DNA from 4 places in the Janibacter cremeus genome. Region 2 is predicted to be linked to each of the others. Evidence: riboswitches for the same ligand, from Rfam matches in the RefSeq annotation. Region 2 holds a riboswitch; each other region holds the start of a gene.
The links. A riboswitch is a leader RNA that binds a small molecule or an ion and turns the genes downstream of it on or off. The one in region 2 is predicted to bind S-adenosylmethionine.
Positions count from the first base shown of each region.

Region 1: another riboswitch for S-adenosylmethionine. It lies ahead of O9K63_RS04680 (flavin reductase family protein); the one in region 2 lies ahead of metX (homoserine O-acetyltransferase MetX).
Region 3: another riboswitch for S-adenosylmethionine. It lies ahead of O9K63_RS06615 (aminotransferase class V-fold PLP-dependent enzyme); the one in region 2 lies ahead of metX (homoserine O-acetyltransferase MetX).
Region 4: another riboswitch for S-adenosylmethionine. It lies ahead of O9K63_RS11240 (OsmC family protein); the one in region 2 lies ahead of metX (homoserine O-acetyltransferase MetX).

Region 1 is NZ_CP115184.1:1,015,595-1,022,875, forward strand. Features, by position in the region: gene O9K63_RS04665 (DUF72 domain-containing protein) at 1-501, shown strand, start outside; gene O9K63_RS04670 (ketopantoate reductase family protein) at 550-1,458, shown strand; gene O9K63_RS04675 (single-stranded DNA-binding protein) at 1,466-1,798, opposite strand; SAM riboswitch class I at 1,976-2,064, shown strand; gene O9K63_RS04680 (flavin reductase family protein) at 2,310-2,828, shown strand; gene sfnG (dimethylsulfone monooxygenase SfnG) at 2,831-3,946, shown strand; gene O9K63_RS04690 (OsmC family protein) at 3,943-4,473, shown strand; gene arfB (alternative ribosome rescue aminoacyl-tRNA hydrolase ArfB) at 4,487-4,930, shown strand; gene O9K63_RS04700 (SDR family oxidoreductase) at 4,970-5,713, shown strand; gene O9K63_RS04705 (NYN domain-containing protein) at 5,735-6,601, shown strand; gene O9K63_RS04710 (D-alanyl-D-alanine carboxypeptidase family protein) at 6,685-7,281, shown strand, end outside.
Region 2 is NZ_CP115184.1:489,647-496,927, reverse strand. Features, by position in the region: gene O9K63_RS02240 (DUF3488 and transglutaminase-like domain-containing protein) at 1-221, shown strand, start outside; gene O9K63_RS02235 (sulfite exporter TauE/SafE family protein) at 405-1,268, shown strand; gene O9K63_RS02230 (RNA polymerase sigma factor) at 1,354-3,042, opposite strand; gene O9K63_RS02225 (universal stress protein) at 3,263-3,664, opposite strand; gene metX (homoserine O-acetyltransferase MetX) at 3,778-4,917, opposite strand; SAM riboswitch class IV at 4,933-5,042, opposite strand; gene O9K63_RS02215 (DUF4192 domain-containing protein) at 5,115-6,308, opposite strand; gene O9K63_RS02210 (YkvA family protein) at 6,401-6,814, opposite strand; gene O9K63_RS02205 (EcsC family protein) at 6,854-7,281, opposite strand, start outside.
Region 3 is NZ_CP115184.1:1,424,836-1,432,116, reverse strand. Features, by position in the region: gene dapA (4-hydroxy-tetrahydrodipicolinate synthase) at 1-426, shown strand, start outside; gene O9K63_RS06620 (ribonuclease J) at 423-2,108, shown strand; gene O9K63_RS06615 (aminotransferase class V-fold PLP-dependent enzyme) at 2,133-3,350, opposite strand; SAM riboswitch class IV at 3,392-3,507, opposite strand; gene O9K63_RS06610 (prepilin peptidase) at 3,581-4,228, opposite strand; gene O9K63_RS06605 (DNA translocase FtsK) at 4,299-7,091, shown strand; gene O9K63_RS06600 (ion channel) at 7,184-7,281, shown strand, end outside.
Region 4 is NZ_CP115184.1:2,375,840-2,383,120, reverse strand. Features, by position in the region: gene O9K63_RS11260 (hypothetical protein) at 1-87, opposite strand, end outside; gene ppk2 (polyphosphate kinase 2) at 174-1,064, shown strand; gene O9K63_RS11250 (hypothetical protein) at 1,156-2,151, shown strand; gene O9K63_RS11245 (YczE/YyaS/YitT family protein) at 2,186-2,896, shown strand; SAM riboswitch class IV at 2,935-3,048, shown strand; gene O9K63_RS11240 (OsmC family protein) at 3,079-3,564, shown strand; gene selB (selenocysteine-specific translation elongation factor) at 3,684-5,495, opposite strand; gene selA (L-seryl-tRNA(Sec) selenium transferase) at 5,492-6,850, opposite strand; tRNA gene O9K63_RS11225 (tRNA-Sec) at 6,957-7,052, opposite strand; gene O9K63_RS11220 (endonuclease) at 7,152-7,281, opposite strand, start outside.

The sequences.
Region 1 (7,281 bases), 530 kb from region 2:
CCCGAGCGGCTCGCCTACGACGAGGCGCTGCTGACCACCTTCTTCGACCTCCTCCCGCGCACCATCGGGCAGACGGTCGACCTCGCGGCGCGCCACGACGGCAAGCTGCGGGAGGATCGGGTGCTCGGCCGGCCCGCCCCGCACGTCCCCATCGACCAACCGGTCCGCCACGCACTCGAGCCGAGGCACCCGAGCTTCGACTCCCCCGAGGCCCGGGAGCTGATGCGTCGCCATGGCATCTGCATGGTCGTCGCGGACAGCGCCGGTCGATGGCCACGGATGGGCGACTCGACCGCCGACTTCCACTACGTGCGCCTGCACGGCGACACGGAGCTGTACACCAGCGGCTACTCCTCCGAGGCCCTCGATACGTGGGCGGACCGGTGCCGCACGTGGGCGGCCGAGGGAGCCGACGTCCACGTCTACTTCGACAACGACGCCAAGGGCCACGCCCCGCACGACGCAGTGGCCCTGCTGGAGCGGTTGCGTGCGTCGCCCTGAGCGGAACGGTCCGCCACCGGGCCCGTCGGGGTGTCCTACCTTGTCGGTGTGACCGAGACGCAGATCAGGACCGTGGCCGTCGTGGGCGCGGGCGCCATGGGAGCCATGTACGCCGCGCACTTCGTCGAAGGGGGCATGGAGACCGCACTCGTCGCATCCGGCGACCGGGCCGCCAGGCTGCGTCGCGACCCGATCGACGTCAACGGTGAACCACTGCGGGCACGGATCGTCGAGCCGGGGGTGGACGACTTCCGTGCCGACCTCGTCGTCGTCGCTGTGAAGCACCACGACCTGGCCGCCGCGCTCGACGACGTCGCCCCCTTCGTCGGACCCGGGACCACCTTCGTCTCCGTGCTCAACGGGCTCGACAGCGAGATGACGATCGCCGAGCGGTTCGGCAGCGACGGGGTCCTGCTGTGCATCGCCCTCGGTATGGCGGCCGGACGCGAGGGATCCGAAGTCACCTACCTCTCCCCCGGCCACCTCGTGATCGGGACGACACCCGGGCTGGCCGCCACCGAGCGGGTGCACGCGGTGGGTGCCGCCCTCGACGCTGCTGGTCTCGAGTGGCAGACCCCCGCGGACATGCGCCACGAGATGTGGTGGAAGTTCATGGTCAACACCGCCATCAACCAGGCCTCGGCGGTCCTGCGCAGGCCGTACGCGGCATTCATCGACGAGGGTCCGGCCCGCTCCCTCATGCTCGCCCTGGCCCACGAGGTCATCGCGGTATCCGGGGCGGAGGGAGTGGGCCTCGGTGACGCCGACCTGGCCCGCTGGGACAGCGTCCTGAGGGGACTCCCCGGTGACGGGCAGACGTCGATGCTCCAGGACGTGGTGGCCGGTCGTCGCACCGAGGTCGCCCTCTTCGCCGACCGGGTGGTCGCGCTCGGTCAGCAGCACGGCATCCCGACCCCGTACAACCAGATGACCTCCTGGATCCTCGCGGCCCGCTGACCTGACCTCAGCGTCGGTCGCGCACGAGCCGGCGCACCTCGACCTCGTACCGGCTGGCCGGACCACCGGGGGTGCGGAAGAACCGTCGACGCAGGGCCCCCTCGACCCGCGCTCGGTCACCGTCGACGAAGCGCGCCGCAGCCCGTCGTGCGACCGCCGTCCAGCAGGCGCAATCGATGGTGTCGACCGGACCGCCGGCGTCCCTGGTGACGACGAGCCGGAGCGTCACCAGCTCGTCACCGCTCGGCAGCTCCCGCGTGGTGGGCGCACCGCTGATCCGTCCGGTCAGCTCGATGTGGTTGATCTCGTCGACGTCGTGGATCGTCGTGCCTCGGGCCATGCCACTCCCCCGCTCTCGGTTGCTCGTCAATCTCCAGAATCGTTGTCCCGCAACGCGTGCGGGAAGCAGTTCGACAAGCTGTGGATGCCGGCGCGATGAGCTGTACGGCTGTGGACGCCCGGCCCAACTGGCGAGACACGAATTGACCGGCGAGCGGTTGGGGGCTTCTACTGGGAGCACCCATCCAGAGCGGCCGAGAGATCTGGCTCGACGACGCCGCAGCAACCACCCTCCGGGGCAGGTGCTCACGCCAGGATCGATGGAGGATCGATGCACCACTCCGTGTCCGCTGTGACCACTCCACTGCGCCCTGCCCTCGAGCAGGAGTTCTTCAGCCGCCGCATCGTCGACCTCATGCGTCGGGGCGTCAGCGCCTGTCGCGCCATCTGACGACGGCCGCCGCCGCTCCCCCCGAGCCTTCTCGCCCGGGGCGAGGAGCCCCCTTCGTCATGACGTGGCCCGGCCACGCGCGATCACGCCTGCACTCACCCACACCTCCTGAGGAGGAACCATGAGCACTCCCCTCGTCGACGTCCTCGAACCACTCGACCTGCGTGATGTCTTCCGTGGCGCCGCCGCGAGCACCTGGGTCGTCACCGGCAGCTCGAGCGCCGGACACGTCGGCTTCACCGCCATCTCGATCGTCTCGGTCTCGGTCGACCCACCGCTCGTCAGCTTCAACATCTCCAAGACGTCGAGCTCCCTGGCGACCATCAGCCGGTCCCGCAGGGCTGCGCTCCACCTCTTGTCGGACGAGCAGCATTCCGTCGCAAGCAGGTTCGCCGGCCACCGGGACCGCCGCTTCGTCGAGGACGGCACCTGGTCCGTGGACGAGGGAGGTCTCCCACTCATCCACGGAGGCGCAGCGCGCCTCGTCACCGAGATCGTCGACCTCGTCGACGTGGGCGACAGCTTCATCGCCGTCGCGCGAGTCGACACCGCCGACATCACCGGACGCCCGCCACTCGTGCACCACGCCGGTGGCTACCACCCCCTGACCGCCCTCACCACGACCCCGAACGGAGCCTGACCGTGGCCTTCCCCGACCCCCTGAACTTCGCCTACTGGGTGCCCAACGTCTCCGGCGGCCTCGTCGTCTCCGACATCGAGCAGCGCACCGACCACTCCCCCGAGTACAACCGCGACGTCGCCCGTACCGCCGAGCAGGTCGGCTTCGACTACGCCCTGACCCAGGTGCGCTACCTCGCGTCCTACGGCGCCGATGCCCAGCACGAGTCGGTGTCCTTCTCACTCGACCTCCTCGCCGCGACGGAGCGGCTGAAGGTCATCGCCGCCGTGCACCCCGGTCAGTGGCCGGCGCACATCCTCGCCAAGCTCGCCGCCACGGCGCAGACCACGAGCGGGAACCGACTGGCGCTCAACGTCGTCTCCGGCTGGTTCAAGAAGGAGTACACCGAGCTCGGTCTCGACTGGCTCGACCACGAGGAGCGTTATCGCCGCGCGGAGGAGTTCATCGAGGTCCTGCGGGGGCTGTGGGACCAGGAGGGCTTCACCTACCGCGGTGACTTCTACCGCACGCGGGACGTCACCTTCCGGCCACAGCCGCAGACCGATCCCGAGATCTTCCAGGGCGGCAACTCCACCTCGGCCCAGGCCATGGCCGGCCGGCTGTCCGACTGGTACCTCATGAACGGCCAGACGATCGAGGGCGCAGCCGAGCAGGTCGCGGCCGTGCGCGAGCAGGCCGCCAAGCACGGGCGACGGGTCCGCTTCGGGCTCAACGGGTTCGCAGTCGTCCGTGACACCGAGGCAGAGGCCGTGGCCGTCGTGGACGAGATCATCGCCAGGGCCGACGTCGACAAGGTCAACGACTTCGGCGAGGCCGTGAAGCAGGCGGGCAGTGCCACGGCCGACAAGAAGGGCATGTGGGCCGACAGCGAGTTCAAGGACCTCGTCCAGTACAACGACGGGTTCCGCACCGGCCTCATCGGCACTCCCGAGCAGGTTGCCGAGCGGATCATCGAGTACAAGAAGGTCGGCATCGACCTCGTCCTCACGGGGTTCCTCCACGTCCGGGAGGACGTCGAGAGGTTCGGCAGACAGGTCATCCCGATCGTGCGCGAGCTCGAGACGGACCTGACCGAGGAGCTGCGCTCCACCGATGAGCTCGTCGGAGCGTCCCGATGAGCGACGCGAGGGCGCTGCCCACGGCGGAGGAGCTGAGGGCCCTGCAGAAGCCGCTGAAGCAGCTCTACCGGGACGAGCCGGAGCAGGCACTCGTGACCAGCTCGGCCTCCGTGCACCTCGCCGACGACGGCATCGCGGCCGTCATCGACGGAGCCGGTGGGCGTTCCCGTGCGGGGTTGCACCCGGTGGCCGGTGGTGACGGCAGCGAGGCCTGCTCCGCGGACATCCTGCTCGAGGCACTCGCCGCCTGCGCGGGGGTGACCCTGCGCTCCGTGGCCACCGCGATGCGCGTGACCCTGCGCTCGGGCACGATCCGGGCAATCGGCACCTGGGACGGGCGCGGCACCCTCGGCGTCGACAGGGAGGCACCGGTCGGCCTCACCGGCGTGCGCCTCGAGTTCGCGCTCGACACGGACGCCGACGAGGCGACGACCGCGAAGCTGCTCGACCTCACCGAGCAGTACTGCGTCATCGCCCAGACACTGCACGCGCCGCCGCCTCTCGAGGTCGTGCTGGTCCGGGAGTGACATCATTGGCGGGATGAGCGAGCTCCGCGTCCCTCCCGGGCCGGGGATCCCCGACGGCGTGGTGGTCCCCGGCGCCGAGCTGTCCGAGCAGTTCAGCCGTGCCGGGGGCCCCGGCGGCCAGGGCGTCAACACGACCGACTCCCGGGTCCAGCTCTCCCTGGACGTGGGCACGACGAGCGCGTTGACCGCTCGCCAAAGCGACCGCGCCCTGGCACGCCTGTCCGGTCGCCTCGTCGGCACGGTGCTGACCATCGATGCCGCAGAGCACCGTTCCCAGCGACGCAACCGCGCCGCGGCCCGCGAGCGGATGGCAGACCTTCTCCGGGAGGCACTGGCCCCTCCTCCCCCACCGCGCCGGCCCACCAAGCGCACCCGCGGGTCCCAGCGACGCCGACTCGACGCCAAGCGGCGGCGCTCGGACCTGAAGAAGCAGCGAGGGCGCCCCGGTCAGGAGTAGGCCAGTGACAACGCCCGCGCAGCGCAGGAGGATGGAGGCATGAGGATCGCCGTCGCCGGAGGAACGGGCGTCGTCGGGCGCCACGTCGTCTGGACGGTGCGTGGCCGTGGCCACGACGCGGTCGTCCTGGCCCGCTCCACGGGAACCGACCTGCATGCCGGCGTCGGCATCGATGAGCGGCTGACCGGGGTGGAGGCCGTCATCGACGCCACCTCCGTGCAGACCGTCTCGGCACGCGCATCCGTCGACTTCTTCCGCACCGTGACCCAGCACCTCGTCACCGCCGGTCGTCGTTGCGGCATCCGCCACCACGTGGCGGTGTCGATCATCGGCGCCCGGGAGGCCCCCTTCGGCTACTACGCCGGCAAGCAGGCCCAGGAGGACCTCGTCCTCGCCCAGCCCAACGGCACCGTCGTGCGCGCGGCCCAGTTCCACGACTTCGCGCAGCAGGTGATGGCCCGGACCAGGATCGGGCCGGTCTTCGCCATCCCCGTCATGCGCTCCCAGCCGGTCGCGACCGCCGAGGTAGCCGGCCTGCTCGTTGACGTGGCGGAGCAGGCACCGCAGGGGGACGGTCCCGAGATCGCCGGTCCGCAGGAGTTGCGGGTGGCGGACATGGCCCGGCGGGTGCTGCAGCATGAAGGGAGTCGCGCCCGCGTCATCGAGGTCCCCTTCCCCGGTTCCTTCGGTCGAGCGATGCGGGACGGCACGCTGGTGGCGCGTCCCGGGACACGACTGGGCCGACAGACCTTCGACGAGTGGTTGGGGCAGCAGGCACGCTGACCCGGGCGATAGGTTGCCGACATGGATGCCGACGCCAGTACCTCCACCCGCATCGCCGTGCTCATCGACTGCGACAACGTCTCCAGCAAGCACACCTCCGCCGTGCTGGAGGAGCTGGCCAAGTACGGCACGCCCACGGTCAAGCGGGCCTACGGGGACTGGACCACCACCCAGCTCGGGGGGTGGAAGGGCGAGCTGCAGCGCAACGCGATCCAGCCCGTGCAGCAGTTCGCGTACACCGTGGGGAAGAACTCGACCGACTCCGCGTTGATCATCGACGCGATGGACCTGCTGTGGCAGGGCCACGTGGAAGCCTTCGCCCTCGTCTCCTCCGACTCCGACTTCACCCGTCTGGCCACCCGTCTGCGCGAGTCCGGGAAACGCGTGTACGGACTCGGGATGCGCAAGACGCCAGAGTCCCTTCGCCGTGCCGTCGACCAGTTCATCTACCTCGAGCTGCTGCAGGACCAGTCCCGCGACGAGGCCGACGGCGAGGACGAAGGGACCTCCACGACCCCCAGCGGTGACCACGAGGCCCCGGGGACGGCGATCAACCTCCAGTCGGCGCTGACCAAGGCGATCAACGCCACGTCGGGGGACGACGGCTGGAGCACCCTGGGGACGCTCGGACAGCACCTCTCCCGCGCGCACGCGGACTTCGACCCCCGCGCCTTCGGCCACCAGAAGCTGTCCACCCTCGTCGAGGAGCAGCCGTACCTCGAGACGAGCAGCAAGGCGTCCACGATCCGGGTGAGGCTGCGGACACGCAGGAGCGGCAACGGCAAGTCCGCGAAGGCGTCCACGTCGGGGAAGACCCCTACCGGGAAGAGCGCCGCGAAGAAGACGACGGCGAGGAAGAGCGCCCCCGGGACCTCGACGAAGGCCTGACCGGTGCGCGCTGGTCACCCCCTTCCGCAGTAGGAGATGCCGCTCTAGACTACTCGCTGGTTCACTGCCCTCGAGGAGACTCCATGCCCCAGCTCCGGCGACGTCCGAACGGCACCGTTCGGACAGTGGTCGCCCTGTGCCTGTCCGCAGGCATTGCATTCGCACCCCCTGCTGCGGCGATTCCGACCGACGACCCGCCCCCCACCACGGCGTGGAGCGCCGACGGCGATCCCGGCGAGGGCGACCACGCAGCGCCGCTGAGCGAGGAGGGCCTCGATGAGCAGGTTGCCGAGGCGGAGCGCCTCGCCGCGAAGCTGGCCGAGGACAACAAGGAGATCGCCGAGGCGGTCGCGGGCCTGAAGGAGTACTCGGAGCGCGTCAACACCCTGCTGCAGCGCCAGGCGGAGGCCCGCGAGAAGTACGAGCAGGCCAAGCGTGACGTGGACGAGGCGCAGCAGCAGCTCGAGCAGTTCCAGCAGCGGCTCGCCGACGGCGAGGCAGATCTGCGGGACTGGGCCTTCGACACCTACACGCAGTCGGGTGGCTACAGCGACACGTGGACGCTCATCGAGTCGCTCACGCAGAAGTCGGGCGGCAACAGCGCCGGCGATCTGAGGTTCCTCACCGACGAACGGATCCGCGCCGTCGACGTGGTTCAGCAGGAGACCGACATCCAGGCC
Region 2 (7,281 bases):
AGCAGCTCGACCACGTCGTGGCGACCGTGGAGCGCGCCCGCTACGGGCGCCCGGACCAGGACCTGCCCGACGTCTCCGCCGAGGTCACCTCGATCGTCGGGACGGTCCGCCACCAGCGGATGACCAGCTCCCGCCTGAAGGCGATCCTGTGGCCACGGGCCGGCGTCGACGCCTGGCTCTCCCTGCCGCAGCGCGCGGTCGACCTCGTCCGCCGGCGATAGGCAGGAGCCGACCCGGGCAGGTGGATACTCCGGGGGGTATCTGCAATACTCGACTCAAGAACGTGGTGGGGTCGGACCCTCCGTTGGGGCCCTGGAGTCTCTCCGGCCCGTGCCAGTGCAGCAGTGTTGCCACCCGATCGTGATCCCGGCCGGAGTCGGCTGGGAGGATAAGGACATGGATTCATGACCGCCACTCTTGTGTTGACTTTGTTGTTCTCGGTGCTCATCGGGCTCTCGCTCGGTCTGCTCGGCGGCGGCGGGTCCATCCTGACCGTGCCGATCCTGACCTATGTGGCGGGGCTCCCGCCCAAGGAGGCGATCGCGGCCTCCCTGTTCGTGGTCGGAGTCACCTCGGCCGTCAGTGCCGTCAATCACGCCCGCAACCAGCGAGTGAAGTGGCGCACCGGGCTGGTCTTCGGCGCCGCCGGTATGGCCGGGGCCTTCGGTGGCGGCCTGCTTGGTGGCCACGTTTCCGGCACGCTGCTGATGATCGCCTTCGCGCTGATGATGGTCGCCACCTCCGTGGCGATGATCCGCGGCCGCAAGAACCAGGCTGTCCAGCCCCACGATCGGGAGCTGCCGGTGCTGAAGGTGATTCTCGAGGGCCTCGTCGTGGGCCTGGTGACCGGTCTGGTCGGGGCCGGCGGTGGTTTCCTCGTCGTCCCGGCCCTGGCACTGATGGGCGGGCTGGCCATGCCCGTGGCCGTGGGTACGTCCTTGGTGGTCATTGCCATGAAGTCGTTCGCGGGCCTGGCCGGCTACCTCACCACGGTCACCCTGGAGTGGGGGCTGATCGGCGCGGTGACGACCGCGGCCGTCGTCGGCTCGTTCCTCGGGGCGCGGTTGGCCGGGCGGATTCCGGAGGCGGCGTTGCGCAAGGGCTTCGGGATCTTCGTGCTGGTGATGGGCGTGTTCGTCCTCGTCCAGGAGCTGCCCGCCACGGCCGGGCTCGTCGTCGGGATCGGTGCCGGCGTCCTTGGTGCTGCTGGCGCGGTCTGCTGGTTCGCCGCGCCGCGGTGCCCGCTGCGGGCGGCGTCCACCGCCTGATCCCGGCCGCAGTTCTCCATCCCGACCCATGACGAAGGGGGCGGAGCAGCCGTCGCTGCTTCGCCCCCTTCGTCGTGGGTGATGCTCAGTCCAGGTAGTCGCGCAGGACCTGGGAGCGGCTGGGGTGACGCAGCTTGCTCATTGTCTTCGACTCGATCTGGCGGATGCGCTCGCGGGTGACCCCGTAGACCTTGCCGATCTCGTCGAGGGTCTTCGGCTGGCCGTCGGTCAGGCCGAAGCGCATCGAGACCACACCGGCCTCCCGCTCGCTGAGGGTGTCCAGGACGCTGTGCAGCTGCTCCTGCAGGAGGGTGAAGCTGACCGCGTCGGCCGGCACGACCGCCTCGGAGTCCTCGATGAGGTCACCGAACTCGGAGTCGCCGTCCTCGCCGAGGGGTGTGTGCAGCGAGATCGGCTCGCGGCCGTACTTCTGGACCTCGACGACCTTCTCCGGGGTCATGTCCAGCTCCTTGGCCAGCTCCTCCGGGGTGGGCTCGCGGCCCAGGTCCTGCAGCATCTGGCGCTGCACGCGGGCGAGCTTGTTGATGACCTCGACCATGTGCACCGGGATGCGGATGGTGCGGGCCTGGTCGGCCATCGCGCGGGTGATGGCCTGGCGGATCCACCACGTCGCGTACGTGGAGAACTTGTAGCCCTTCGTGTAGTCGAACTTCTCGACGGCACGGATCAGCCCGAGGTTGCCCTCCTGGATGAGGTCGAGGAAGAGCATGCCGCGGCCGGTGTAGCGCTTGGCCAGCGAGACGACGAGACGCAGGTTGGCCTCGAGGAGGTGGTTCTTCGCGTTCTTGCCGTCCTGGGCGATCCACCACAGCTCGCGCTTGAACTTCATGTCGATCTTCTCGGCGGTGGCCAGCTTCTCCTCCGCGAAGAGACCGGCCTCGATCCGCTTGGCGAGCTCGACCTCCTGCTCGGCGTTGAGGAGGGCGACCTTGCCGATCTGCTTCAGGTAGTCCTTGACCGGGTCGGCGGTGGCGCCGGCGGTGACGACCTGCTGCGCAGGGGCATCACCCTCGTCATCGTTGCTGATGACGAAGCCGCCCTTCTCGTCGGCCTCCTGCTCCTTCTTGGACTTCTCCTTCGGGTCCTCACCCAGGACCTCGTCCTCGCCCTCCTCGGGCTCCTCGGCCGTGGTGGTCGTCGGGTTGGCGGCGGCGCTCTTGGCGGCGGCCTTCTTGGCGGCGGCCTGCTTGGCGGGCGCGACCTTCTTCGCCGGCGCGGCAGCGGCGGCCGCGCTCGTCTTGGTGGCGGCCGTCTTCTTCGCCGTCGTCTTCTTCGCGGCGGTCTTCTTCGTCGCGGCCTTCTTGGTCGACTCCGCCTTCTTCGGCGCGGTCTTCTTCTCCGCGGCCTTCGCGGCCTCCGGGGCCTCCGGCGTCTCCGCCGCCGCAGCGGTGGACTTCGCGGCGGACTTCTTGGCCGTGGACTTCGTGCTCGCGGCAGCCTTCTTCGCCGGCGTGGCCTTCTTCTCCGACGTCTCCGACGTCGAGGCAGCCGCGGCCTTCTTCGCGGGGGCCTTCTTGGCCGTCTTCTTCGCGGCTATGGACTTTGGCACCTGAACCTCAATTCCCTGGTCGTCGAGCGCACGCAAGACGGCCTTTCCCCGGCTGGGGCTGATCTTGGCTTCGCTGAATGCAACCTGCAGCTGGTCTGGCGTGACCAGCCCTGCGGTATGTCCTTGGCGCACCAGCTCCTGGAGCGCTGAGTGCGAGAACTCCTTGGGGAGGGAGCCCTGCGCCCCGTCGAACCGTGGGGACACAGCAGTCACCAACAACCTTTCGTCACGGTGGATTCCGCCGGGGCATCGTGGAGGTGGCGTGTCCCCGGTGTCCCGACTCGCCCGCACGCTGCGCGATGGGCTGTGTCCCCATTATAAATCCTTGCCGTCCGGCACAGGTACCCGAGGGTGGCCCGAGGTGCACGAAACCGGGGCGCGTCCCCTGCAGAGGGAGCGCCCCGGTGTCGCTGGTGTGCGGTCCTCAGCGGGCGTCCGCCTTGACCGCGAGCACGTCGCAGGGTGCGTCGAGCAGGACTCGCTGCGCGTTGGACCCGAGGATCAGCTTGCCGACCGGGGTGCGGCGACGCAGCCCGATGACGATCAGCGAGGCATCGGTCTCCTCCGCGACGGCGATGAGGTCCTCGGCCGGCTCCTTGCCGCGCACGAGCCCGCGGACATCGCCCTTGACGCCGGCATCCTCGAGACGGGCTGCCACCCGGCGCAGGTCGCTGTCGTTCTTGCGGGCGGCGTCACCGCTGAGGCTGGCACCGCCACGATCGGAGTGGATGACGGTCAGCTGCTCGTCGCGCAGCTTGCACTCCTCGAAGGCCCGCTCCAGCGCGGCCTCGCCTTCCTTGGTCGACACGTACCCCACGACGATCATCTGTGCTCCTCAAGACGACTTGCTGATGGAAGACCTAGGTCGAACGCTACACCGCGACCGCGTGACGTGTCTCACGAATGCGTTGGCGTGGCGACGATTTCGCAGGGCACGCCTCAGCGGGGTGGCGGCACGACGACGGAGCGCAGCAGGTCGGCGACCTGGTCGCCCTCCGTGAGGAATCCGTCGTGGCCGACGAGGGAGCTGATCGTCACCAGCTCGGCCCCCGGCTTGGCCTCGGCGAGCTCCTCGGACAGCCGCGGCGGGTAGAGCCGGTCGGAGTCGACCGGTACCACGACGAGACGACCGGCGAAGGGGGCGAGTGCCTCGCGCAGGCCACCCCGCCCACGAGCGATGTCGTGGGAGTTCATCGCCTCCGACAGCACCGCGTAGGAGTTGGCATCGAAGCGGGCGGCGAGCTTGCCGCCGTGGTGGTCGAGATAGCTCTCGACGGTGTACCGCGGTCGGCCGTTGGGCCCGACCGGCTCGTCCTGGACCTCGCGGTCGAAGCGCTGGTGCAGCTCGGGCTCGCTGCGGTAGGTGATGTGCGCGATGCGCCGGGCGATGCCCAGGCCGGCCTCGGGACCCTGCGGGTTGTCGTAGTAGTCGCCGCCGGCGAACCAGGGGTCGTTGCGGATGGCGAGGATCTGCGCCTGGCTCCACCCGATCTGCTCGGCCGTGGCGTAACCGCTCGTCGCGAGCGCCACCGCGGCGGCGACCCGGTCGGGGAAGCTCGCGACCCACTCGAGGGTGCGCATGCCGCCCATGGACCCACCGATGACGGACTGCCACGTGTGGATGCCCAGCTCGTCGGCCAGGCGCGCCTCGGCGGTGACCTGGTCACGGATCGTCACCCGGGGGAACCGGCTCCCCCACGGACGTCCGTCGGCGGAGCGGGCGCCGGGGCCCGTGCTGCCCTGGCAGCCGCCGAGGACGTTGATGGCGACGACGAAGTACTCGTCGCTGTCCAGGGGTGCGCCGGAGCCGATGAGGTCGGGCCACCAGCCCGCGGTGGGGTGGCCGGGACCGGCCGGGCCGACGACGTGGCTGTCCCCGGTGAGGGCGTGCTCGACGAGGATCGCGTTGTCACGGCGCTCGTTGAGCTCGCCCCACGTCTCGTACGCGAGGACCACGTCGGGCAGCCGGTCGCCGGACTCGAGATCGAGGTCACCGATGGTGACGAACTTCCGGCGGCCGGGGTGGTCTCCGTCGCGCCAGGAACCCGCAGTCGTGGGGGGCCTGGTGGTCACGCTCATGATGAGGTCTCCCGGGGCTCGCCTTGCCACACCCCTACGGTGCAGCCAGGTCATCACCCGGGGCACCCCGTCGCGAAGAGGGTTGCCGGCCAGCAAGCCGGGGCTTGACGCTGGCGCTCATGACCTGCCGACAACCATAGCCAGTGAAGCGACAAGGATCGAGCGGGGTCCGCACACCGGACCCTCCGGCGGGCCTCTCAGGCGGCCTCCCCCGACGCCCCCTCCCGGAGGGCACCGGCCCAGGGTCGCACCCCCGCGGAGAGCAACCGCAGCATCAGCTCGGCGAGCCGGTGGTCCGGCTCGATCTCCAGGGCCCGCTCCAGGCAGATGCCGGCGACCGTCCCGTCCCCCACCCACCAGGCCAGGTGGGCCACGAGGGTCAGGACGGGCGGCGTCGCCTCGGGTGGCAGCAACCGGCTCAGCTCGACCAGGCGCGAGCGCACGGCGAGCACCTCCTCGTGCCACCGCTCGGGAGAGACGTCGGCCGAGGCACGCGCCCGCTCCTCGTCGATCCCTGCCGCGACGTCCTCGACGGCGATGTCGACGTCGGGCACCCACGGGCACCACCGGGCGGCGAGCACCGCCGCAGCGGCCGGGGCGCCGCAGCTCTCGGCCATCGGCATGGCACCCGGGCAGAGGACGCCCAGGAGGGCGTCGCGCCAGACGACGTCCCGGAGCGAGGTCGCCACCCGGGCGAGCGCCTCGTCGCTGAAGACCGTGACGGCCATCGCCCGGGGTCGCGGGTCGAGGAGCTGTGCCCACCACGCGAGGACGTCCTCCCCACGGTCCAACCAGGAGGCAGGCGGGCCGGTCGGGCCACCACCGAAGGTGCGCGTGCTGCTGGGCGACCCGAGGGCTGCCAGGTGCAGGCCCACGGAGCGCGCGCGGTCCTCGTCCCGCCCCGGTAGCACTCCCTCAACGATGGCCGCACGGCTCGGCAGTGGCGCGACGCCGGCGTGCACGAAGGCCGCGACGGCGGGCACGTCCTCCGGCCGAGGCAGGGGCTGACCCTCCTCGGGGCAGCAGCTCTGGGCGCAGTCGGGTGAGTACCAGCGCCCGTCGCGCACCACGACGCGGTCGTGGACGCTGATCCCCTCGGCCGTCGCGGCCTCGAGCATCGCCTCGGACAAGGGGGCGGAGTCACCTGCACGGTCCTCGTGCGCGATGACCATCACCGCCGTCGCCGACTCGCGGGCGGCGATCGCCATCGCCTGCCCGGCGGCACCGCGGCAGTCCTCGGGGTCGCTGAGCAGGTCGTGGCGCTGGACGAGCCCGAGGCGTTTGCCGTGCAGGACGGTCACGACGACGGAGGGGCCGGGGTGGTAGCCGAGCTGGTACGGGAGCACCACGGCGAGCTCGGCGGGATTGCGGGGGCGAACTGTCGTTGTCATGCCCCGAATCTGCCGATGATCGTCGGTGCGGGGGGCGCCCCCTTCGCCGCCTGTGGGTAGTGCGTCGCACGCGGAAGAGCTTGTGGGTGGCGTCAGTCCGGGACGACGTGGGAGGGCACCGTCCGCCCCTCGGGCCGGTCCTGACCTCGCGCCCGCTGCCCGGCCCACGCGGTCGCGCCGCGCTCCCAGGCGATGAAGTCCTCCGTCTCACGCATGAGCGCGGTGGCGACCCACCCGATGACGAGGAGGTCGTCGACGAGCCCGAGCGCGAGGAGGAATCCCTCCGGGACGAGGTCGACCGGGGAGACGACGTACCCGACCCCCGCGAGCAGCATCATCAGCCGCGTCGACGTCAGGCCCGTGTACCGCCCGGAGCGCACGGCCCGGACCATGCGTGGGACGGCGCGCACGCGGGCCCACAGGCCCGGCGCACCGGGGGCGGTCGAGGCCTCGTGCATCGCGTGGGCGAGTCGGGCGGCTCGGTACGTGCTGGGGCCGATGGGCATCGGTCACCTCCGGGTGGTGGACACCACGCAGGCTACTCCTCAGGCGGTGGGACCCTCGATGCCCGGAGCGGCCTCCGCGGCGAACTCCGCGCGCACGTGGTCGGCCAGCTGATTGAGCAACCACACGTCCAGCCCCGCGCCGACGGCGCCACCGACGACCGGGACCGCCCTGCCGAAGCGGGAGAAGACCCCCTTCCCCGCCTGGCTGAGGATGCGGAAGCCGACGGCCTTGTTGACCACCATCAGGGCCGGTCCGGACAGCCGCTGCGTCGCGAAGGTCGCGAGGCGACCGCCCGGGGCGACCATCCCGGCCTTCGCCAGCAGGTCCTGGGCGTCGGCGCCGACGAGGCTGAGCAGCACGGCGGAGCGCACCTCCGGCCGCTGCAGGTCGTGGCCGCGCACGTGGGCGACGGCGGCGGCCATGCGCGTGGCGAGGACGTAGAAGCCGAGGACATTGGCGGGGAGCG
Region 3 (7,281 bases), 940 kb from region 2:
CACCCGCGCATCCTTGCGGTCAAGGACGCGAAGGGGGACCTGTGGGCCGCCTCCCAGGTCATGGCCGCGACCGACCTGCTCTGGTACTCCGGTGCCGACGAGATGAACCTCGCCCTCCTCGCCCAGGGCGCCCACGGCGTCGTCTCCGTCGTCGGCCACGTGGCCGGGCGCCACTACCGCGAGATGGTCGACGCCGTCGACGCGGGCGACCTGACGACGGCCCGCGCCGTCCACCACCGCCTCATCCCCGTGGTCAACGCGCTCATGGGCACCTCGCAGGGCGCCATCATGGCCAAGGCCGCCCTCGTCGAGCTCGGGGTCATCGACAACGCAACTGTCCGCCTGCCCTACGTGGAGGGCCCCGAGGAGCACCTCGGGATCCTGCGCGCCGGGCTCGACGCATCCGGAATCGGAGCCACTGCATGAGTCACCCCCACCCCGACCTCCCGCTGCCGGCGTCGCTGGCGAAGGGCGCACTGCGCGTCACCGCCCTCGGCGGCCTCGGTGAGGTCGGTCGCAACATGACCGTCATCGAGCACGACGGGCAGCTGCTGGTCGTCGACTGCGGTGTCCTCTTCCCCGAGGACCACCAGCCCGGCGTCGACCTGATCCTGCCGGACTTCGAAGCGATCGCCGACCGTCTCGACGACATCCAGGCCATCGTCCTCACGCACGGTCACGAGGACCACATCGGCGCCGTCCCGTACCTGCTCAAGCTCAAGCCGGACATCCCGCTCGTCGGCTCCACGCTCACCCTCGCGCTCATCGAGGCGAAGCTGAAGGAGCACCGGATCAAGCCGTACACGCTCGGGGTCAGGGAGGGCAACCGCGAGAAGCTCGGCGTCTTCGACTGCGAGTTCATCGCCGTCAACCACTCCATCCCCGACGCGCTGGCCGTCTTCGTGCGCACCCCCGGCGGCACCCTGCTGCACACGGGTGACTTCAAGATGGACCAGCTGCCGCTCGACCGGCGCCTGACCGACCTGCGCGCCTTCGCCCGGGCGGGGGAGGAGGGGGTCGACCTCTTCCTCACCGACTCCACCAATGCCGAGGTCCCGGGCTTCACCACGCCCGAGCGTGACATCGCCGGGTCGATCGACGACGTCTTCCGCAAGGCGCGGCGACGCGTCATCGTCGCGTGCTTCTCCAGCCACGTGCACCGCGTCCAGCAGGTGCTCGACGCGGCCGAGCGCTCCGGGCGCAAGGTGGCGATGGTCGGTCGCTCGATGGTGCGCAACATGGGCATCGCGGCCGACCTGGGTTACCTCCACGTGCCCGACAACGTGCTCGTCGACGTCAAGAAGCTCGACCAGCTGCCCGACGACGAGGTCGTCCTCGTGTGCACCGGCAGCCAGGGCGAGCCGATGGCGGCCCTGTCGCGCATGGCCAACCGGGACCACCGCATCGACGTGGGCGACGGCGACACCGTCCTGCTCGCCTCGAGCCTGATCCCCGGCAACGAGAACGCCGTCTACCGGATCATCAACGGCCTGATGCGCCTGGGCGCCGACGTCGTGCACAAGGGCAATGCCAAGGTGCACGTCTCCGGGCACGCCAGCGCCGGTGAGCTGCTCTACTGCTACAACATCGTCAAGCCGCGCAACGTGATGCCGGTCCACGGCGAGTGGCGCCACCTCGTGGCCAACGCCGAGCTGGCCATCGCCACGGGGGTGGACGCGGACCACGTCGTCCTGGCCGAGGACGGGGTCGTCGTCGACCTCGTCGACGGCCGGGCGCGCATCGTCGGGGCGGTGCCCTGCGGCTACATCTACGTCGACGGCTCGAGCGTCGGTGCCGCGACGGAGGAGCTGCTCAAGGACCGCCGCATCCTGCGCGACGAGGGCTTCATCTCGGTCATGGTCGTCGTCGACGCCTCGACCGGCAAGGTCGTCGCGGGCCCGGAGATCACCGCCCGTGGCTTCGCCGAGGACGAGGAGATCTTCACCCAGGTGCGGCCGAAGATCATCGCCGCCCTCGACGAGGCCACCCGCAAGGGCACGACCGACCCGCACCAGCTGCAGCAGGTCGTCCGTCGCGCGGTCGGCGGCTGGGTCGGCGGCAAGATCCGTCGCCGCCCGATGATCATCCCGGTGGTCGTCGAGGCCTGAGCGGGGTCGACCCCCACCGTCGGATCAGAGCGAGCGAAGGGCGGCGAGCAGCCGGTCCACGTGCTCGCTGGTCGTCCCGAGCCCGGCACTGATCCGCACGGCCGTGGATTGCGGCCGGTCGGCGAGCAGGTGGTCGACGAGCGGGTGCGCGCAGAACCTCCCGTCGCGCACGCCGATCCCGTGCTCGTCGCCCAGGACGCGGGCGACCTCGCTGCTGTCGTGCCCGTCGACCGTGATCGTCGCGACGGGCGCGCCGGTGCGACTGCCGAAGAGGGTGTGCACGTGCACGCCGTCGATGGTGGCGAGGCCGCTGAGCAGCCGGGTGCGCAGGGCGTGCTCGTGGGCGATGATCGCCTCCTCGTGCTCGCCGATGACCTCGCAGGCGGTGGCGAGCGCGACCGCACCGAGGACGTTGGGGCTGCCTGCCTCGTGCCGGGCCGGACCGGTGGTCCACTCGACGGCCCCGTCACCGACGCGGGTGGTGGCCCCGCCCCCGGCGAGGTAGGGGTCGGCGGCGTCGAGCCAGTCCCGACGGCCCACGAGTGCTCCGGCGCCGAAGGGCGCGTAGACCTTGTGTCCGGAGAAGGCGACCCAGTCGATGCCCAGGGCCGCGATGTCGACCCGGCGGTGCGGGACGACCTGGGCGGCGTCGAGCGCGAAGCGGGCCCCGTGCGCGTGCGCCAGGTCGGCGAGCCGCTCGATCGGCCAGTGCTCGCCCGTGACGTTGGAGGCGCCGGTCGCGACGACGAGCCGGTGCTCGCCCGGGTGGGTGCGCAGCGCCTCGTCGAGCAGCGTGACGGCTTCGGCGTGGCTGTGCGGGATGGGCAGGCGCACCGCGTCGGCCCAGGGCAGCAGCGCGGCGTGGTGCTCGGAGGCGAAGACGAAGACCGTCGTGCCCGCCGGCAGTGCCCGGGCGAGGAGGTTGAAGGAGTCGGTCGTGTTGCGGGTGAAGACGACCTGGTCGTCCTCGCGTGCCCCGACGAAGGCGGCGACCGCCTCTCGGGCCGCCTCGTAGCGGGAGCTGGTCACCCGGGAGGCGAAGCCCGCGCCGCGGTGGACGGAGGAGTAGGTGACGGAGGCGGCCGTGACCGCCTCCGTGACGGCGACGAGGGCGGGGGTGGTCGCACCGTGGTCGAGGTGGGCGTACTCGACGGTGGTGCCGTCGCAGTCGCGGTAGGTCAGTCCGGCCGACACGAGCGAGGGCAGGGCCGTGGTGGTGGGACGCAGGTCAGAGACGGTCATGGAAGGACTCCATCGGGTCATGGACCCAGGCGTCGACCGTGAGTCCGCGCTTGCCGGGCGACACCGCGCCGCCGGCCAGGTCGTCACCCGGAGCACCCCACCGCGGAAGGAGGGTTGCCGACCAGCTAGCCGGGGCTTGTCGCTGGTACTCGTGACCTTGGGTCGAGACGGTAGCGGACGCACTCCCCGGCGTGTGCGGTCGGGTGCCACCCGTCTCGGATCGTGGGACGTCAGCCGAGGAGGAGGAGGGCGAGCAGCGTGCCGGCCACGAGGTACGGGCCGAAGGCCAGGTGAGTGCCCCGTCCTGCCCTGCGGGCGAGCAACAGCCCCAGCGCGACCACCCCACCGAGGACGAAGCCGAGCCACAGCCCGAGGAGGACGTGACCCCAGGAGAGCCAGCCGAGGGCTGCTGCGAGCGAGACGACGAGCTTGGCGTCGCCCATCCCGATCGAGCGTCCGTGGAGCACGAGGGCCAGCAGCAGGAAGCCACCACCGACGACGAGTGCCGCCAGACCCGCCCGGCGAAGGGAGGTCCAGTCGCCGGTCGCGGCGCTCGCCACGGCGAGCAGGGCGAGCTCGACCGGCACCAACGGCAGCGTGATCGCATTGGGCAGGCGGTGCACGTCCGCGTCGATCGCAGCGAGGGCGAGCCCGGCGGGCACGAGGACGAGGTAGGGCAGGAGGACCGGCCACGGGTGGTCGGCGAGAGCCCCCGCCACGAGCACCCCGGCGAAGGGGGCGACCGGCGCCACCCACAGATGGCGGGGAAGGGGGCCGGTCTCGTCGGGACGGCGGTAGCGCCCGGTGCGCAGTCGGAGCAGGGCGCCGATCCCGAGTGCGCCCGTCACGACGGCGACGAGCACCAGGCGGGAGTCCACCGGGGGAGGCTACCGCCCTGGTGCGCGTGTGACGCGTGTGCCGGACGTGTCTTTCCCCTACCCTGCGATCATGGCCACTCGCCCGTCGACCACCGCTCGCAAGAGCGCCGCCTCGCGACCCCGCGGAAGCACGCGGCCCTCGGGGCGGAAGCCGGCCGCCAAGGGCAAGACCCCGGCGGCGCGGAAGAAGGGCGCCTCCGGGGGTGGGCTCCCGCTGCCGCTCGCCGCCGTCCAGCGCACCTGGATGGGCGTCGCGAGCGCCACCGGATCGAGCGTGCGCCGGATGGGCCACGGGGCCAGCCAGATCGAGCCGGAGCACCGTCGTGACGGGCTCGGCTTCCTCTTCCTCGCGCTCGCCCTCGTCGTCGCCGTCCGCGAGTGGTGGGGCCTGACCGGCGGCTTCGGCGACATCGTGCACGCGGTCGCCGCGGGCACCTTCGGCCGGGTCGCCTACGCGTTGCCCATCGTCCTGCTGGTCCTCGGCGTGCGCCTGCTGCGCACCCCGAGCAACGAGGCGGCGGATGCCCGCCTCGGCTTCGGCACCGTCATGGCCCTCTTCGCCGCCTCCGGACTGACCCACATCGCCAAGGACATCCCGCAGCCCCCGGAGGGCGCGGACCCCATGCGCGACGCGGGCGGCATCGTCGGTTTTCTCGCCTCCGACCCGCTCGTGACGGCGGTGACCGAGTGGCCCGCGATCATCCTGCTGGCCCTGCTCGGCCTGTTCAGCCTCCTGCTGCTCACGGGGACCCCGCTGCACGAGGTCCCGCAGCGGCTGGCCTACATCCGTGCCGCCTTCACCGGGGAGGTGCCGGCGCACGTGGGCGATCAGCGGGCCGCGACCGACGCGCCCGGGACCGCGGTCAACCGGGCGCGCCGCCGCCGTCGCTCGGCGGAGGACGACGCACTCTCCGGCCAGCGTGACGGGGACACCGCCTACGACCAGGCCGCCGTGGTGCAGCCCGTCGACGGCAAGGGCCGCAAGAAGAAGGGGGCTGCGGCCTCCGCCGCCCCCGCGCCGACGGACCCGGTCGAGCCGCCGCCGGCCGATGGGCCCCGCCCGGGGGAGAAGCGCCCGACCGCGAACCCCGTCGTGGCGCCCGCCAAGGTCGAGAACAAGACCGTGCTCGAGGCACCGCCCACCACCCCGCTGCCCCAGCGGGTGGAGCAGCTCGCCCTGGCCGGTGACGTCACCTACACGCTCCCGGAGAGCACCTTCCTCAAGCCCGGCCCGCCGCACAAGGAGCGCTCGGCGGCCAACGACCAGGTCGTCGAGGCCCTGACGAGCACGCTCGACGAGTTCAACATCGACGCGCAGGTCACCGGCTTCCACCGCGGACCGACCGTCACCCGGTACGTCGTCGAGCTCGGCCCCGGTGTCAAGGTCGAGCGCGTCACCGCCCTGTCGAAGAACATCGCGTACGCGGTCGCCTCCGCCGATGTGCGCATCCTCAGCCCGATCCCCGGCAAGTCGGCGATCGGGATCGAGATCCCGAACGCCGACAAGGAGATGGTCTGCCTCGGGGACGTGCTGCGCTCCGACGTCGCGCGCAACAACGAGCACCCGATGGTCATGGGCGTCGGCAAGGACGTCGAGGGTGGCTACGTCATCGCCAACCTCGCGAAGATGCCGCACATCCTCGTCGCCGGTGCGACCGGCTCCGGTAAGTCCTCCTTCATCAACTCGATGATCACCTCGGTGCTCATGCGGGCCACCCCCGACGAGGTGCGGATGGTGCTCGTCGACCCGAAGCGCGTGGAGCTGACCGCCTACGAGGGCATCCCGCACCTGATCACCCCGATCATCACGAACGCCAAGAAGGCCGCCGAGGCCCTCCAGTGGGTCGTGCGCGAGATGGACATGCGCTACGACGACCTCGCCACCTACGGCTACAAGCACGTCGACGACTTCAACAAGGCGGTCAAGGCCGGCAAGGTCGAGGCGATCCCCGGCAGCGAGCGCGTCCTGCAGCCCTACCCCTACCTCCTGGTCATCGTCGACGAGCTCGCGGACCTGATGATGGTCGCCCCGCGCGACGTCGAGGACTCGATCGTGCGCATCACCCAGCTGGCGCGGGCGGCGGGCATCCACCTCGTGCTGGCGACGCAGCGTCCCTCCGTCGACGTCGTGACCGGCCTGATCAAGGCCAACGTCCCCTCTCGGATGGCCTTCGCGACCTCGTCGCTGTCCGACTCCCGGGTCGTGCTCGACCAACCGGGCGCGGAGAAGCTCCTCGGCCAGGGTGACGCGCTCTTCCTGCCGATGGGCAAGTCGAAGCCGATGCGCGTCCAGGGCGCGTGGGTGACCGAGTCCGAGATCGACGACGTCGTCCAGCACGTCACCGGTCAGCTCAAGCCGACCTACCGCGAGGACGTGGCCCCCCCGGAGGCACCGAAGAAGCAGATCGACGAGGACATCGGCGACGACCTCGACGTCCTGCTGCAGGCGACCGAGCTGGTCGTCAACACCCAGTTCGGCTCGACGTCGATGCTCCAGCGCAAGCTGCGGGTCGGCTTCGCCAAGGCCGGTCGCCTGATGGACCTCCTCGAGTCCCGCGGCGTCGTCGGCCCCTCCGAGGGGTCGAAGGCCCGCGACGTGCTCATCACCCCGGAGGAGCTGTCGACCACGTTGGCCCTGATGAAGGGCGAGGACCCGCCGGAGCCCGAGGGCGGGGCGGGCGAGGAGGCCTTCGACCAGGACTCCGCCGACGAGGTCGAGCAGGGCGAGATGGTCGACACCGCGGCCGTGCCCGCCCGCAGCGACCGCTACGCGGACGACCCGATCGGGACGGACCCGCCCGCGCAGGAGTGGACCGAGGACGACGACGAGGACGCCTGGTCACTCACCGACCACCATCGGTGACCACACGGGGTCGATGACCCGGCCCCGAGCAGGAGGGGGCGGTGAGCGCGTCCGGGAGTCCGGAGCCCTGCGGGCGACCTACAGTTGGGCGCATGACGAAGGCCTGGTACGAGCTCGACAGTCGTCCGACGGGGATCAACTACTGGGCGGCCGTCGTGCGGAAGCAACCGTCCGCGATCCTCGTCGCCAT
Region 4 (7,281 bases), 1.6 Mb from region 2:
GGGTGCGGGCTCCTCGCGCACCCCGACGACCTCGGTGTCGACCTCGAAGAGGTAGGTGTCCTCCCAGTACCTGCGGTGCTGCTCCATGACGTCATTGAAGCAGGGGGCCCACGGCCCCACCCGATCGCGTGCGCGCACACCCGCGCGACATCCAGACGTGGTATTGGTCAACCATGCAGCAGAATCTCCGGGAGTACATCGACCGGCTCACGGCCGAGGGGTACACGGTCCGCGACGACCAGGGCGACGACCCGCAGCTCATCGCCCCGGACGGCAAGGCGGTGGAGACGTGGCGGGAGAACTACCCCTACGACGAGCTGATGACGCGCAACGACTACGACGTCGAGAAGTACCTGCTGCAGATCGAGCTGCTGAAGTTCCAGTACTGGACGCAGGACACCGGACGCCGGTTCGTCCTCCTCTTCGAGGGACGCGACGCGGCCGGCAAGGGCGGGACGATCAAGCGCTTCACCGAGCACCTCAACCCCCGAGGGGCCCGGGTCGTGGCGCTGACCAGGCCGAGCGAGCGCGAGGAGGGGCAGTGGTACTTCCAGCGCTACATCCGGCACCTGCCCACGCGCGGTGAGATCGTCCTCTTCGACCGCTCCTGGTACAACCGTGCCGGCGTGGAGCGGGTCATGGGCTTCTGCACCGACGAGCAGTACGAGGAGTTCATGGACCAGGCGCCCAAGGTCGAGCGGATGCTCGCCGAGGCCGGCGTGCACGTGACCAAGCTGTGGTTCTCGGTGACCCAGCAGGAGCAGCGCACCCGCTTCGCCATCCGGCAGATCGACCCGGTCCGCCGGTGGAAGCTCTCACCGATGGACCTGGAGAGCCTCGACAAGTGGGAGGCCTACACCGAGGCGAAGGAGGCGATGTTCGAGCGGACCGACACCAAGCACGCCCCGTGGATCGTCATCAGGTCCAACGACAAGAAGCGTGGCCGGATCAACGCGATGCGCTACTTCCTCAACCAGTTCGACTACGCGGACAAGGACCCGTCGGTCGTCTTCGCACCGGACAAGAAGGTCGTCGCCCGCGGCAAGAGGGTCGTCGGCGACTGACGATGGTCCCTGCGCTCCGGTTGGGCCCCGGCCAGCGGGGTAATCTCATGAGCAGCCGCCGTCGGGAGCGGCCTCATGAAGGGGAGACGCCATGGAGGGCGGGAGCCACGTCGCGGACTCCTCCTCACGCTCGTGGGTGCTCCGGTCGGTCCGGGGTGCGGCGCTCCTGCTGTGCTTCGGGGTCCTCGGCCTCCTCTGGCTACTGCCCCCCGTGCGCCGTCGCCGCCGCAGGCGCGCGGCGGCATGCACGGCCTGCCGCCGTCGCCAGCGGGTCGGCACCGTCGTCGTCGCGGGCTTCGGGGCGCTGCTGCTCGTCGGCGCGGCGGCCCGCACGCAGCTGGCGGTCCAGGACGAGTGCAGTGCCCGGTTCGCCAGCGGAGCCGAGGAGGTGGTGGCCGAGACGCCGACCCCGGACTCGGTGCCGGGACTGTGGGGACGCACACGCGCCGTGATCAACGCACCGGTCAGCGGAGTCATGCTCCTGGGCACGCGGGCGGCGGGGATGGATCACTGCTCGGGGTCGGCGGTGCTCGTGGCCTTCCCCCCGGACCCGACCGCGCACGGCGGCGGAAGCGTCGTCGGGGACGTCTTCGTCAGCTGGATCGGCCAGCTGGACGTATCCGGCGTCCCGCTGCCCGGCCAGGAGTCCTACGTGCGGTTCGGGTCGGACACCAATGCCAGACCGGATCTGGTCGAGGCGATCGCGCGGCACGAGTCCCGGCACGTCGACCAGTGGGCCGTCGCCACGGTCGTCGGTGGCCCACTGGCGCTGCCGACCGCGTACTACGTCGACAGCCTGATCTTCCCCCTGTCGCGCAACCACTTCGAGCGCGCCGCCGGTCTCGGGGACGGCGGGTACGACCTCCCGCCCGACTTCGGCCCGAGCCCGCTGTGGCCGCCGCTGGTCCTCTCGCTCGCGCTGCTCGTGGTCCTCCTGCGCCGTCGCATCCGCTGGGCGAGCCGCGCGCTCGTGGGCGGCCCGGCCGGTGCCCGGGCCCACGAGGAGGACCGCTGCCCGGTCCACAGCCGGGGATGGTTCAGCAGCGCCCCGTCCCCCCTTCGCCCGGAGCCCGACGACGGGTCCTGAGCGCCCACCCCGGGTCGTGGGCGAGACTGGGGCCATGCCGCTCCCCGACCCACCGCCCCCGCAGGCGCCGCCGCGCGTGCGCAACCGCGAGCTCGCCGACATCGGCCCCCTCGCCCAGCTGCGTGCGGGCCGGCTCGGCATTCGGTTGCCGCTGCTGCTCGTCGGGCTCTTCTTCTACGGCGCGTCGATGGCGATGGTCATCCGCGGCACGCTCGGGCAGATCCCGTGGGACGTCCTGCACGTCGGCGTCGCCAAGCACGTCCCGCTGACCTTCGGGACGATCGTCATCGGTGTCTCGCTGCTCGTCCTCCTGGGGTGGATCCCGCTGCGCCAGAAGCCGGGCGTCGGCACGATCGGCAACGCCCTGCTCATCGGCCCGTCGGCGGACCTCGTCCTCTCCCTCCTGCAGGCGCCGGAGGCCCTCGGGTGGCGGATCGCGCTGCTGGTCGGCGGTGTCGTCCTCAACGGCATCGCGACGGGCATGTACATCGGGTCGCAGTTCGGTCCCGGCCCGCGTGACGGCCTGATGACCGGACTGGCGCGGGTGACCGGGCGCTCGATCCGACTGGTGCGCACCGGGCTCGAGGTCAGCGTGGTCGCCGTCGGGTGGCTCCTCGGCGGTGTCGTCGGTGTCGGCACCGTGCTCTACGCCGTGGCCATCGGACCGCTCGCGCAGCTCTTCCTGCCGCTCTTCACGGTCGACCTGACCCCCCGGCGTCCGGATGCCGGACCCCCCGACTCATAACTGGACATTATGGGTCGCAGTATGTGACGTTATGTCTTGGTCATGAGTCCCAGCGTGAAGCCCCGGCTTGCTGGGCGGCAACCCTCCACCCTCGGTGGGGTGCCCCGGGTGAGGACCTGGACGCGGTCGACCGGCCGTGTCAAGCGCGGGTTCACCTGAGCCCTGGACGAAAGAGTCATGCCATGAGCCAGACGATCGACGAGACCACCAACGACCCGAACCTGCTGACCACCTCGCTCACGGGCTCCCTCGTGCGCGGCACGGCCACGGAGGTCACCCTCTCGGCGCGTCAGCACACCTTCACCATCGACGAGCCGGCCGGCCTCGGTGGCACCGACCTCGGTGCCAACCCGGTCGAGCACCTGCTCGGCGCCCTCGCCTCCTGCACGGTCATCACCTACCAGGTGTGGGCGGAGAAGCTGGGCCTGCGCCTGGACGGCGTGGACGTCGCGCTCGCCGGCGACATCGACCTGCGGGGCTTCTTCGGCACCGCCGAGGGCGTGCGGCCGGGCTTCCGGGGCATCGACCTCGAGGTCACCCTCACCGGCCCGGAGAGCGACGCCGACTACCGCCGTCTCGAGGAGGCCGTGGCGACGCACTGCCCCGTCGCGGACAACCTCACCAACGGCGTCCCGGTGCGGACCACGCTCGAGCTGGCCGCCGGCTGATCACCACGGTCAGCCAGCGCCACTGCTGACTCCGACCGGCAGCGGAGTCAGCGCACGTCGTCCGGTCTGCAGCCCGCAGGGGGTGTTGCAGGCCGGGCGACGTGCTGTCCGGCCAGTGACTAGCGCACGACCTCGCGCAGACTCCCGTCGACCCGTCGGGTCCAGCCGCGAGCGTCGAGATGCTCCAGCAGCGGCACCGCGGTCCGTCGGGTCGTGCCGAGGGCCTGCCGCGCTGCGCTGAGGGTGAAGGGCTGCTCCAGCCCGGCGAGCACCCGCATGGCCCGAGCCGGTGCGTCGGGCAGCAGGACGACGTCGTCGGGCAGGCGCAGCAGCCGGCCGAGCCGGGCCGCGGCGGCGAGCTCGGTGGCACCGAGCCCGAGGTCGGCCAGCTCACCGCGCTCCGGAGCGACGAAGGGGGTCGCCCGCAGCCTCTCCTCGACGGCCGCGACGCCCGCCTCCGCGGCGCCGAGTCCCCCCGCCGCCGGGTCGTGGACGTTCCCGTCGGTGAGGGCCAGGCCGGCCGGACCGATGAGCGTCCGCACGGCCTCGTGACCGAGCGCGGTCGGCAGGTGCGCCGCCAGCCCGAGGTGGCGGGCCGCCTCGGCCACCGGCATCCCGGCGCTCAACGGCTCGCGTCGGTGGTGCTCCCGGACGGCCGTCACGAGGCGCGCCTGCCAGTCGGCCAGGGTGGCCCCGTCCACGAGCCAGTCGCCCATCCGGACGGCGCCGGAGGGGGCGGTCAGACCCAGCCGGCCCAGCACGTCCACCCGGTCGGCGCCCCGTGAGCGCAGCCGCACGGCCGCCGGGTCCCCGGTGGACAACGCCTCGGCGCGCCGGCTGGCCGCGCCCCGGCGAGCCAACGGGAGGGGGTCGACGTCGACGACCCGCACGGACCACAGCCGGCGGCTGCCCGGGTCCCGCAGGATCGCCCGGTCGGCCACCCGCCACGGCAGGACCACCCCCGAGGTCAACCGAGCGAACCCGGCACCGAGCGGACGCACGTGCACGCTGACGTCCGCGGACCCCACGTGCAGCGTCGCCACCTGCGGGGGTGAGCGGTCCGGTCCGCCGGGGGGACCCCCTTCGTCCTCGTCGACGGGAGCCAGGGCGACGTCGACGACGTCGGCCAGCTCGAAGGCATCCGGGGTGAGCAGGACGAGCGAGCGGCCCACGGTGTCCGCCTCCACCCCGCGGAGGTTGACCGCGGCCCGGGAGACCGGCCCGACCTGCTCGCGGGCGGCGTCCTGGCTGTGCAGCCCGCGCACGGTCACCCCGCGGGTGGTGCCGTGGTCGAGGAGGGTCAGCCGGTCACCGCTGCGCAGCGTGCCCGCGCCGAGGGTGCCGGTGACGACCGTGCCCGCCCCGGAGATCGAGAAGGACCGGTCGCCCCACAACCGCACCGGCGCGTCGGGATCGGGCCTCGGCATGCGGTCGACGAGCGCGTCCAACCCGTCACGCACCGAGTCCAGTCCGTCGCCGGTCACGGCGGAGACCTCGCAGACCGGCACGTCCAGGCCGGCCGCCGCGAGCCGCCCGGTCGCCTGGGAGCGCACCTCTGCCCGCTGGTCGGCGTCGGCGAGGTCGCACCGGGTGAGCACGAGCAGCCCGTCGGTGATCCCCAGCGCCCGGACCGCCGCGAGGTGCTCACTGCTCTGCGCCTGCCACCCCTGGTCCGCGGCGACGACGAAGACCACCGTCGGCGCGGGCCCGAGACCCGAGAGCATCGTGCCGACGAACCGCTGGTGCCCCGGCACGTCGACGAAGGCCACCTCGGCCCCGCTCGGCAGCGTCGTCCACGCGTAGCCGAGCTCGATGGTCAGGCCGCGTCTGCGCTCCTGCGCCAGCCGGTCCGGGTCGCGTCCGGTCAGTGCCCGCACGAGGGTGGACTTGCCGTGGTCGACGTGCCCGGCCGTCGCCAGCACCCGCCTCATGACGAAGGGGGCGGCTCGCCGGCCCCGGGCCGCGCGTCCGACCCATCACGAAGGGCGGTGCGCACCGCCGCCTCCACGTCACCGTCGCGGTCGGCGGGGACGCAGCGCAGGTCGATCAGGCCGCGGCCCTCGTCGACCCGGGCGAGCACGGCAGGGACACCGGGAGGCGGGGTGCGCAGTCGCTCGACCGCGGCGACGGGGATCTCGACCGCCCAGCCGGGCAGCGGCACCCCGGGGGCGCCGCCGCCACCGACCCGCCCCTCGACGGCCACGACGCCGCGGCCGAGCCCGGTGGCCAGGCGCTCGACCCGGGGGCGCAGCTCGTCGGCGCTCGCGTGCAGCGCCGCCGTCACAGGTGTCGCCGGCCCGCGCACGGTCGCCTCGAGCGCGGCGATGGTCAGCTTGTCGATGCGCAGCGCCCGGGCGAGCGGGTGTCGACGCAGGATCTCGACGACGTCGGCGTCACCGAGGACGAGGCCCGCCTGGGGCCCGCCGAGCAGCTTGTCGCCGCTCGCCGTGACGAGCGTCGCGCCCTGTCGCAGGGCGGTGGTCGCGTCCGGCTCGTCGGGCAGGAGCGGGTCGGGGGCGAGCAGGCCGGAACCGATGTCGGCGACGAGCGGGACGGGCGAGCCGTCGGGGCGCACCGCACCGCGCAGCTCCTCGTACCCGACGGCCGTGGTGAAGCCGTCGACCCGGAAGTTGCTCGGGTGCGCCTTGAGGATGCATCCGGTCCCCGGGCCGATCGCGTCGAGGTAGTCGCGCAGGTGGGTGCGGTTGGTCGTGCCCACTTCACGCAGCCGGGCGCCGGTCGAGGCGATGAGGTCGGGCAGGCGGAAGCCGTCGCCGATCTCGATCATCTCCCCGCGGGAGACGATGACGTCCTTGCCGGCGGCGAGGGCGGTCGTCGCGAGGACGAGCGCGGCGGCGCCGTTGTTGACCACGAGCGCACCGCCGGCGTCGGGGACGGCCTCGCGCAGCGCGGCGAGCGCACCGGCGCCGCGTCGGCTGCGGGCACCGGAGGCCAGGTCCATCTCGACGTCCACGTAGCCGGCGGCGTCGACGACGGCCTCGACGGCGCCGGGGGAGAGGGGCGCTCGACCGATGTTGGTGTGGATGACCACGCCGGTCGCGTTGAGGACGGGCGTGAGCGAGGAGGCCCGAGTCGGGAGGCCGGCCAGGGCGGTGGTCGCCACGTCCCCCGGGGCGATCTCCCCGCGGCGGGCGCGGTCCTGGGCGCGGTTGACGACGGTGCGCACCGTCGAGCGGCCCAGTCGCGCGGCGGCTGCGACGAAGGGGGGTTCTGCCAGGAGCGCGTCCGTGCGGGGTATCGCCCGACGAGGGTCGATCGTGGTCACCTCGCGCTCCCTTCGTCCGGGACTGGTCGGGCCTGTGTCCTGCACTGCGCGCCCGTGTCACGTCGCGGCGTCGCACGGGCGCACACGTCGTGACACGGGCAATGCGTGGCGGAGACGGACGGGAATCGAACCCGCCAGACCGAGATGCTCGGCCTCACCGGTGTTGAAGACCGGGGGGACCACCAGGAACCCAGACGCCTCCACGGCCCACCATAGGACCTCGCAGGTGGGGGCGGGCCCTCGGGTACCGCACCGTTTCGCGCCCGTCGCCGGGGGCCGCTGCTCCGGCGCGGGGTCGGGGTCAGTCGTCGAGGTCGACGCGGACCAGGGCGGCGGTCAACCGGGCGAGGTCGTCGCCGTCGACGAGCGCGGCGAGCTTCTCCGGGTCGGTGGGCAGACCGAGCGCTCCGGCGCCCTGGCGCACCCGGTCG